Regions from separate parts of the Nissabacter archeti genome, predicted to be linked through region 2. Evidence: predicted binding sites of a transcription regulator. Region 2 holds the regulator's gene; each other region holds the start of a gene.
What was found. Region 2 encodes CRP, which controls carbon source genes, mostly activating them, when cyclic AMP is high. Its sites were predicted from a motif close to ATGTGANNNNNNTCACAT; they were not measured.

Region 1: a site for CRP is predicted at 1,272-1,289, ahead of JK232_RS01045 (CidA/LrgA family protein). Genes of this name have one in related genera too.
Region 3: a site for CRP is predicted at 1,970-1,987, ahead of JK232_RS20630 (PTS sugar transporter subunit IIC). Genes of this name have one in related genera too.

The regions. Positions count from the first base shown of each region.
Region 1 is NZ_JAERKB010000001.1:244,593-247,870, reverse strand. Features, by position in the region: gene JK232_RS01050 (CidB/LrgB family autolysis modulator) at 123-818, opposite strand; gene JK232_RS01045 (CidA/LrgA family protein) at 815-1,222, opposite strand; gene JK232_RS01040 (cation diffusion facilitator family transporter) at 1,427-2,371, shown strand.
Region 2 is NZ_JAERKB010000002.1:345,977-349,254, forward strand. Features, by position in the region: gene JK232_RS04290 (YccS/YhfK family putative transporter) at 1-1,077, opposite strand, end outside; gene crp (cAMP-activated global transcriptional regulator CRP) at 1,141-1,773, opposite strand; gene JK232_RS04300 (OsmC family protein) at 2,105-2,512, shown strand; gene JK232_RS04305 (phosphoribulokinase) at 2,544-3,278, opposite strand, start outside.
Region 3 is NZ_JAERKB010000018.1:2,593-5,870, forward strand. Features, by position in the region: gene JK232_RS20625 (glycoside hydrolase family 1 protein) at 1-427, opposite strand, end outside; gene JK232_RS20630 (PTS sugar transporter subunit IIC) at 430-1,776, opposite strand; gene JK232_RS20635 (LacI family DNA-binding transcriptional regulator) at 2,215-3,234, shown strand; gene lysA (diaminopimelate decarboxylase) at 3,231-3,278, opposite strand, start outside.

The DNA.
Region 1 (3,278 bases), on a different contig from region 2:
GGGCAGGTTCTTTTCAGGCCCGCGTACACCGGTGCCTGTTTTGGTATGCCGCCGTTCTGTCTAAGGTTGCGGCGGCATACCTCTTTTTCTTCTCTTCTTTCCCTTCTCTGCACGCCTTTTTCTCAGCCAAACATCACCAGCAGCAGCGGGAACAGGAACGGCGCAATCAGCGACGTGATGATGCCGCACAGCACCAACGCCAGAGAACTGAACGCCCCCTCCTGATAATCCAGTTCCGCCGCCCGCGCCGTGCCCAGCGCATGGGACGCCGTGCCCATCGCCAGCCCGCGTGACGCTTTGGTGCGGATACGCAGCAGGTTCAGCAGACTGTGGCCCAGCACTGCGCCGAGTACCCCGACAAAAATCACACACACGGCGCTTATCGCCGGGATGCCGCCAATCGACTGCGACACCGCCATCGCAATCGGCGTCGTGACCGATTTCGGCAGGATAGACGCCGCAACCTGCGGTGACGCGCCCATCCACAGCGCAATCGCCGTGCCGGTGCACATGGCGGTGATACTGCCGATAAAGCAGATGGTGATGATCGATTTCCAGCGGGCGCGGATCTGGTGCAGTTGCTCATAGAGCGGGAAGGCCAGCGCCACCACCGCCGGTTGCAGCAGGTCATTCAGGATTTTGCTGCCGGCAAAATAGCGGGCATAAGGCGTGTGGGTCAGCAGCAGCAGCGGGATGATCACGGCCATCGACACCAGCAGCGGGTTGAGCAGCGGCATCCGCAGCCGGGTTGCCAGTTTGCGTGCAGCAAAGAAAACGGCCACCGTAAGCGGCAGCGACCACCAGATTTCACCCATCATTTCTCCTCCCCGGCGGCGTCCTCAGTACCGACCAGCGGCCGCTCGCGGTGCACATAGTGCGAGGCACAGGCCACCACCACCATCACAATCAGCGTGCTGACGATGCAGGAGACCACCAGCGGGCCGAACTGCGCGCGGATCTGGTCATAATAGTTCATCACGCCGACGCCAATCGGCACAAACAGCAGCGCCATATAGCGGATCAGCAGATGGCAGCCCGGTTTGACCCAGCCGGCGGGCAGGATCTGCAACGACAGCAGGAAAAACAGGATCAACATACCGAGGATACTGCCGGGGATCGCCAGCGGCAGCAGGGCCGCCAGGGCATTACCGGCCCACAGGCAGAGATAAATCGCCAGAAAGGCGCGGAGGAATTGCCAGCAAAGCGTGAGGAGAGGGCGCATAACGGGTTCCTGAAGGTCTGATGTATTCATCATACAATTAAATCAAGAAGTGAGCTATAGATCACATGATGTAAGCCGAAGCCACTGCCTTAAGCGTAGTGGAAGATGGTTCGCAGGATAGCCGCATCCAGGTTGCCAAGCGGCCCCCGGCACCGCCACAATAGAGCCATTGCCCTGTTAATAAGTGAATATGCCATTTTGACTATGCCTGATCATTGTCCTGCGGAGTCCTCCTCTTCGCCGGTGATGCCCCCGCCGCCCACCGGGCTGGCGCGCACGGCGTCACTGATTTCGTTACTGGTGGCGCTGCTGCTGGTGAGTATTAAGTTATGGGCCTGGCTGGCCACCGGTTCGATGGCGCTGCTGACGTCGGCGGCGGACGGGCTGGTGGATGTGCTCGCCTCGCTGGTCACGCTGGTGGGGGTGCGTTACGCGCTGCGCCCGGTTGACAAGGGGCACCGTTACGGCCACGGCAAAGCGGAGGCCGTGGCGGCGTTTATACAGGCGTTATTGCTGGCGGCGGCCGGCATCGGGCTGGGGATTGAGTCGGGCGGGCGGTTGCTGAACCCGCAGCCGCTGGCGCAACTGGGGCTGGGGATTTGGGTGATTGTGGCCAGCACCTGCGCCGCCACCGGGCTGGTGCTGATGCAGACTTATGTGGTGAAGCGCACCGGGTCAACGGCGATTGCCGCCGACCGGGCGCACTACATCACGGATGTGGCGGTCAACGTGGCGGTGCTGGTGGCGCTGTTGCTGGATCACCTGTTTGGCTGGTCACGCTCAGACGCCCTGGGCGCGTTGGGGATTTCGTTTTACATGGTATGGAACGCCCGCGGCATGGCCGCCGACGCCCTGAAGCAGTTGCTGGACCGGGAACTGGACGCCGCCGACCGCAAACGCATCCGCGCCGCGGTGCTGAGCTGCCCCGGTGTGCAGGGGATCCACGACCTGCGAACCCGCAATGGCGGCGACCGGGTGTTTGTGGAGTTCCATGTCGAGGTGGACGGCGCGCTGACGGTGGATGTCGGCCATGATATCGGCGACGCCGCCGAAGCCGCCGTGCGGGCGCTGTTCACGCGGGCGGATGTGACGGCTCACCTGGAGCCGGCAGGGATTGTGGATGACAGATTGGATGATTTGCTTAAATAGGGGGGGGCGGGGGCTGGCGTGCTGGCCCTGCACCCGCGGGTATGGAGTACGCGGTACGGCTTTTAAGGTTTTTGTGGAAGGTTTGGTTGTTCATGTGCGGTGGATTAGGTCTTTGGATCGAGGTTTGTTGCGTTGGCAAACGCCCGGCGTCTTTCTGCGGCTCCGGTGCCGTCATCGGTTGTAAAGTGGCATGTTTCGGTTGTTTATGTGTCGTGGACTTTTTTGATCGAGGCTTGTTGCGTTGGCAAACGCCCGCATTCTTTCTGCGGCTTCGCTGCCGCCACCGCGCAAGGGGCGCGTAAGCGCGCGCCCCTTGCATCCCCGCGCTTTTGGGTGATCCGGCAGAATTATTGGCCGCTCCCGCGGCTCCCCTCCAGCGTCCTCCGGGCTGTTCGGGCCGGGACAGACACGCTCCCGGCGTGACTGTCCCTTTCGCGGGCGTCCTGCCCGCTCCCCCGGCCCTGCGTCCTCGTCGGCAATAATTTAATGCCCCCGCCAGACAGCAAATTCTTGGGTATGTAAGGAAAGAGTAGATAAGGTCTTTTTAATATCTGGGTTTAGTGTAAGGGCGTTGCCACATAAAAATGCAGAGCGAAAAGCATGTACATCACGCCCAAAAAAACCTCCCCCTACTATTTCCTCACATACTAATTGGTTTGCAGAGGGGGTGGGGGCGTAAAAATCATTGCCGAGTGGAGACGAAGGGCCGGGCGAACGGGCATGGATGCCCGTGAGAGTCGCAGCCACGCCGGGAGCGTGTCTGCGGCGGCCCGATTAGCCCGAAGGCGAAATGAGGGAACACGCGGGAGCGTGCAATGATTCAGCCGGGGCACCGAACGCGCGCGGGTGCAGGGCCGGCGCGCCGGCAGGCCCTGCTCGGTTGAGGCTCGAAAAGCCAGGTAGGCAA
Region 2 (3,278 bases):
CCACGACAGATAGCGGCGCAGCGCCGGCCAGAACGGCAGGCGGTTCTGGGCCGCCATCAGATCACGGCGGTAAAGCGGGCGCTGGGTCTGCAACAGGCGGGCGATACGGCTGAAGTGGTAATAGCAGAAGCGGCCGACCGGGTTGTCCTGGTAACGGTTGGCGAGCTTCTCCAGCGCCTGCAGCTCTTTGTCCATCGCGAACGGCCCGGGGCGGCGATGGTAGAGGATGTCGTCCGCCACCATCCGCAGCCGCTGGGCGATCACTTCCGCATTGCGGCGGATTATCGCTTCTGCCTGGCTCTGCGCCACCAGCTTCTGCACCTCTTCCGGCTGATGGAGGCTGACGGTAATGTGCTCTTGCAGATCCAGCGCCACCTGGAAGGTGCGGAACAGCTGTTTATTGTGCGGGTTATTTTCACTGGAAAGCATGTGCAGCTGCTGGTAGCTCTGGACGATAAGCTCCATCACTTTCTGCTGGCGTTTCAGCAGCGGCGGCAGCGCGGTTTCCGGGTCAGTATGCTGGGTCAGCAGGCTGTATTTCGCCTCCAGATATTCCCCCAGTTCACGGTAGAGCAGGCTTAAGTTTTCGCGCATCGGCTGCTCTTTCCACAGGCGGAACCAGCCCCAGGTAAACAGCCCGTACCAGACTGTCCCGAGCACAAACAGGCCCGGTGCCTGCCACAGCGGTGCCGTCCCGGCCATGCTCAGGGTGAAAATGGCCGCCACCAGGGTACCGTTCAGCAGGCGGCCGTGCAGCGGGCTTATCTCCCCGGTCACGCCGAGCAGCAGCGCCAGCGTCAGCATGATCAGCGGCAGCGGCCAGTGGGCATAGAGCAGCAGCAATTGCAGCACGAGGCTGCACACCGCGAACAGGGTGCCGCCGATGGCCAGCCGTTTGAAGTAACGTTTGTGCGGGGTATCGAGGCCGGCGATGTTGCAGCAGGCAGGGACCAGGGAGAACAGCAGGCCGGTTTGCAGCTGGCCGAACAGCAGGGCAATCGCCGCCGGCAGACAAAGTACCAGCGTTTGTCTGAGCGCGTAATTGACCTCAGGATGGTAGATAAGCCTACGCCACATGGGTGCTCACAAAGACAACGGCGCAGCGCGGGCGGGCCGCGTATGCGCCGTTTTTACGAGAGGTTAACGGGTGCCGTAAACGACAATCGTCTTACCGTGGGCGGAGATCAGGTTCTGATCTTCCAGCATTTTTAGGATACGGCCAACCGTTTCGCGGGAGCATCCCACAATCTGGCCAATTTCCTGACGGGTGATTTTGATCTGCATACCATCCGGGTGCGTCATGGCATCCGGCTGCTTGGCCAGGTTCAGCAAGGTTTGCGCGATCCGGCCGGTCACGTCCAGGAACGCTAAATTGCCGACTTTCTCTGACGTGACCTGCAGGCGGCGCGCCATCTGCGAGGAGAGGCGCATCAGAATATCCGGGTTAACCTGGATCAGCTGACGGAATTTTTTGTAGGAAATCTCCGCCACTTCACAGGCTGTTTTGGCGCGTACCCACGCGCTGCGCTCCTGGCCCTCTTCGAACAGGCCAAGTTCACCGATGAAATCCCCCTGGTTGAGGTAAGAGAGGATCATCTCTTTGCCCTCTTCATCTTTAATCAGCACGGCGACCGAGCCTTTTACGATGTAGTAGAGCGTTTCGGCTTTTTCACCCTGGTGAATCAGCGTACTTTTGGAAGGGTATTTATGAATATGACAATGAGACAGGAACCATTCGAGAGTAGGGTCTGTTTGCGGTTTGCCGAGAACCATTTGCTTTTATCCTCTGTTGTAATCGCTGCCCAAAATCACAGGGCTCAGAGTTCCCTGTACGGCGTTCTTAAAAAGAGATGCATTATTGTAGAGTATTAACTGTCTGATAATGTTGCAAGGTAACGGCCAAAAAGGAACCATCGGGCAGCCCCGCCGCTCCGTTAAAAACCTGACCTTGCTCCATACAGAACATTTTGTTTCGGGTTTGTTTTATCACAGCCAGAACCGGGTGTCTTCTGTTGTCTCGCTTCAGCATGATGAAGATCGGCCTGATTGCCTGTTTTAGTACGGCAAGGTAGGCTGTTTTAAGAAAATAACCGGAGAATGACGTATGCAGGCACGGGTTAAGTGGGTTGAAGGGCTGACGTTTATGGGCGAATCCGCCTCAGGCCACCAGGTTCTGATGGACGGCAATGCCGGTGATAAAGCGCCAAGCCCGATGGAAATGGTGCTGATGTCGGTGGGCGGCTGCAGCGCCATTGATGTGGTTTCTATTCTGCAAAAAGGGCGCAATGATGTGCGGGATTGCGAAGTGCGCCTGACGTCGGCGCGCCGTGACGAGGCACCGCGCACCTTTACGGAGATCAATCTGCATTTTGTGGTGACCGGCAAAGGGCTGACGGAGAAAGCCGTGGAGCGTGCGGTGAATCTGTCAGCGGAGAAATACTGCTCCGTCTCGCTGATGCTGGGTAAGGCCGCCGCGGTCACCCACAGTTTTGAAATTATCGCTGTCGGGTAATCTGACCGGGCGGCTCTTGCGCCGCCCGGCCTCAGATGATTTTCTTCCCTTCCAGCAACCGCTGTACCAGCGGCCCCATGATTAACTCCATCGCCAGCCCCATTTTTCCGCCCGGCACCACCAGCGTGTTGATGTGCGAAATAAATGATCCCTGAAGCATCGCCAGCAGGTAAGGGAAGTCGATAGAATCCAGCCCGCGGAAGTGGATCACCACAAAACTCTCGTCCAGGGAGGGGATCGCTTTGGCGGCAAAGGGGTTGGACGTGTCAACAGTGGGCACACGCTGGAAGTTGATGTGGGTGCGGGAGAACTGCGGCGTGATGTAATTGATGTAATCCTCCATCGATCGCACTACCGAATCCATGACCGCTTCACGCGAATGGCCGCGCTCGCTGGTATCGCGGATCAGTTTCTGGATCCACTCCAGGTTCACGATCGGTACCACGCCCACCAGCAGGTCAACATGCTGGGCGACGTCATGCAACTCCGTGACCACGCCGCCGTGCAGCCCCTCATAAAACAGCACGTCCGTCTCTTCCGGCAGCGGGTGCCACGGGGTAAACGTACCCGGCACCTGGTTGTAAGGCACCGCTTCGTCATAGGTGTGCAGGTATTTGCGTGAGCGGCCGGTGCCGTCTTTCCCGTATTGGATAAACGATTGTTCCAGCAGGCCGAAATCATTGGCTTCCGGGCCGAAGTAACTGATGTGCCGCCCCAGGTCGCGTGCCTTGCGGATTGCCATGTCCATTTCCGGCCGGGTGTAGCG
Region 3 (3,278 bases), on a different contig from region 2:
GCTTGCTGCTCCAGCCGTCATACTTTTCCAGCAGCGCCGCCGGCAGCTCGTAGTGCTCGAGGCAGAGCATCGGCACAATCCCGGCCGCCTCCATCTCGTCCAGCCAGCGGTCGAGATAGGCCGCGTACTCCTCGTCCACCGTCGCGGTTTCGTAGTCCGTCAGAAAGCGCGACCAATTGATCGAGGTGCGGTAGTGGCTGAGGCCGCTGGCCTTCATCAGCGCCACGTCTTCCGGGTAGCGGTTGATGAAGTCCGTGGCAACCGCCGGGCCGTAGCCGTTGTGCCAGACATGGCGGTCGTTTTTGTACCAGGCATCGAGGTAGGAGTCCTGCCCCGGCTTTTTGCCGCTCCAGCCCTCGGTCTGCCAGGCGGACGCCGCCGCGCCGAGGATGAATCCTTCAGGAAGTGCCAGTGAAACCTTGCTCATGCTTACCTCACGGGTTGGGTGCCAAGTTCATTACCGGTTTCGGCCGCCAGCTGGGCCGCATCCGCCCGGCGTGAAGCCACTTTGACAAACGGCAGGTAGATAACCACCGAGACGCCGATGCACACCAGCTGCGTGACCACCGCGCCCATTGACCCGGCGGTCGAGAGCCAGGCATTGATGACAGGCGGCGTAGTCCAGGGCACCATCACCACGGCGCGCCCGGCAAAGCCGAGGCTGGTGGCGAAGTAGCCGATGGTGCCGGTGACCAGCGGGGTGATGATGAAGGGGATCGCCAGGATCGGGTTCAGCATGATCGGCATCCCGAAGATCACCGGTTCGTTGATGTTGAAGAAGCTCGGCCCCAGCGACAGCTTGCCGATCTCTTTCATCTCTTTGCGGCGTGACGCGAGGATCACCGCCAGCAGCAGGCCGATGGTACAGCCGGAGCCGCCGATGCTCATATAGACGTCCCAGAACGGCATGGTGATGATGTTCGGGATCTCTTTGCCCTGCTCAAACGCCGTCATGTTGACGGTGATCGCGCCGAGCAGCAGCGGTTCGCGGATGGGCTTGATCATCTGGTTGCCGTGGATGCCGATCACCCAGAACAGCTGGGCAACAAACATCAGGATCAGGATGCCCGGCAGGCTCTGCATCACCGACTCCAGCGGCTGCTGGATGACTTTGTAGACCGCGTCATAGAGGTAGATGCCGGTAACCCGGTGGAACACAAAGCCGAAGGTGGCGATCAGCACCACGGTGATAATCGCCGGGATCAACGCCGAGAACGAGGCGGCGACATTAGGCGGCACACTCTCCGGCATCTTGATGCGCAGGCCGTTGATCCGCTCCAGCCGGGTGTAAATTTCCACCGACAGGATGGCGATAAACATCCCCAGGAACAGGCTCTTGGTATCAGAGAACTGTTTCGCCAGCACATCTTTCACCACCTGCAACTGGTCGTTGACCATCAGCTCAAGCGTGGTGGGCGTCACCGCGATAAAGCAGATCACCGCCAGCATACCGGGGAACAGTGTGCGGTTGCCGTTGATCTTGCCCAGTTCAATCCCGATCAAAAACACCGCGCCGATGGTGATAAAGCTCAGGGTGGCGTAGTTGATGCTGGTCATGATCGGCTTGAGCACAGCCAGGAAGGAGAAGATCTCAAAGCTCGCCAGGCCGTTTTTCGGGTCCATCACCATGTTGGAGATCAACACCGAGAACGCCCCGACGATGATCACCGGCATCAGGGTGATGAAGGCGGCTTTGATTGCCATGATGTAGCGGTAACTGTTGAAGGTATTGGCAAAACTCCCCAGAGAGTCAATCAGCCGGTCCTTATATGACATACGCACCTCGTAACTGTTGGTGGTGCCGGTGTTCTGTGCGCAGGGTCGGCCCGCATGGCCAGAGGTAAATGCGGGCCGCCCTGCCCGATCGTATCGGGCAGCACAGAGCATCAGATGGCGAAAAGTGTCCAACAAAACGCGTGCGGCTTAATCGCGTTTGGTATGCCAAAGTTAACGGAATGAGGTTAAATTTCTGTGATCATCACCGCACAAGCGAGAATTGGAATTCCAATAATGGCCTAAAACGCGTTTTGGTATACCAAATAGGATTTTTCGCAACGAAGCGGTAACCCGGACGGGGGATCGCAGGGCCGGGAGGGAAGATCCACGGCGATCGCGCTGGCCGGGGGTGCCCCTTTTCCCTCTGCCGCCTATGCTAAACTGCGGCCATATCAACGTTTTCCCGGCATTGCAGCCGGTTATTGAGGGTGCTGACGGATGATCACCATGTTGGATGTCTCACTGCGGGCCGGGGTGTCAAAGGCCACGGTCTCCCGCGTGCTGAACGGCACCGGGCAGGTCAGGCAGAGCACGCGCAATGCGGTGTTCCGCGCCATGGAGGAGCTGGGCTACCGGCCCAATTTCCTGGCGCAGTCGCTGGCGACGCGCAGTTCCAACAGCATCGGGCTGGTGCTCTCCAATTTCGATGGCCCCTATTTCGGTACGCTGCTGCGCCAGGCGGCGAAAGATGTGGAGGCAAGCGGCAAGCACCTGATTGTGACCGACGGCCACGATACGCCGGAAGATGAGGCAGAAGCGGTGCGCCTGCTGGCGGATCGGCGTTGTGACGCGATCGTGCTCTATACCCGCCATATGTCAGAGGCGCAGATCATGGCGCTGTTGGAGACGCTGCCGATGCCGCTGGTGGTGATTAACCGCGATGTGCCGCAGGCGCGCGACCGCTGTGTCTTCTTCGAACAACAGCAGGCGGTGTTTGAGGCAGTGAGTTACCTGATCGGCCGGGGCCACCGGGCGATTGCCTGCATCACCGGGCCGCTGGCGACCCCCACCGCGCAGCAGCGGCTGGCCGGTTACCGGGCGGCGCTCGACGCGCACGGGATCGCCTTTAACCCCGCCTGGGTGGCGGAAGGGGACAATAAAGTCACCGGCGGGTACCACGCCTGCCGCACCCTGCTGGCGAATGACGGCAGGTTCAGCGCGCTGTTTTGCAGCAATGATGATATGGCGATTGGCGCGATGAAAGCGTTACAGGAGGCGGGCAAAACACTGCCGGAGGAGGTGTCGCTGTTTGGGTTTGATGACCAGCCTGCGGCGGCGTTCCTGCAACCGGCGCTCTCCACTGTCTACCTGCCGATTGATGCGATGATCGAAACCGCCATCGCCCAGGCGCTGCGGCTGCTTAACCGCCAGCCGGTGGTGCCGCTGGCCCCGTTCACCGGTCAGTTGCGGGTGCGCGACTCGGTGGCGGCGGGGCCGTTTTTCACGCCGGGGAGTTAAATCAGTTCCAGCGCCAGCAGCTCTTCGATGGTCTGGCGGCGGCG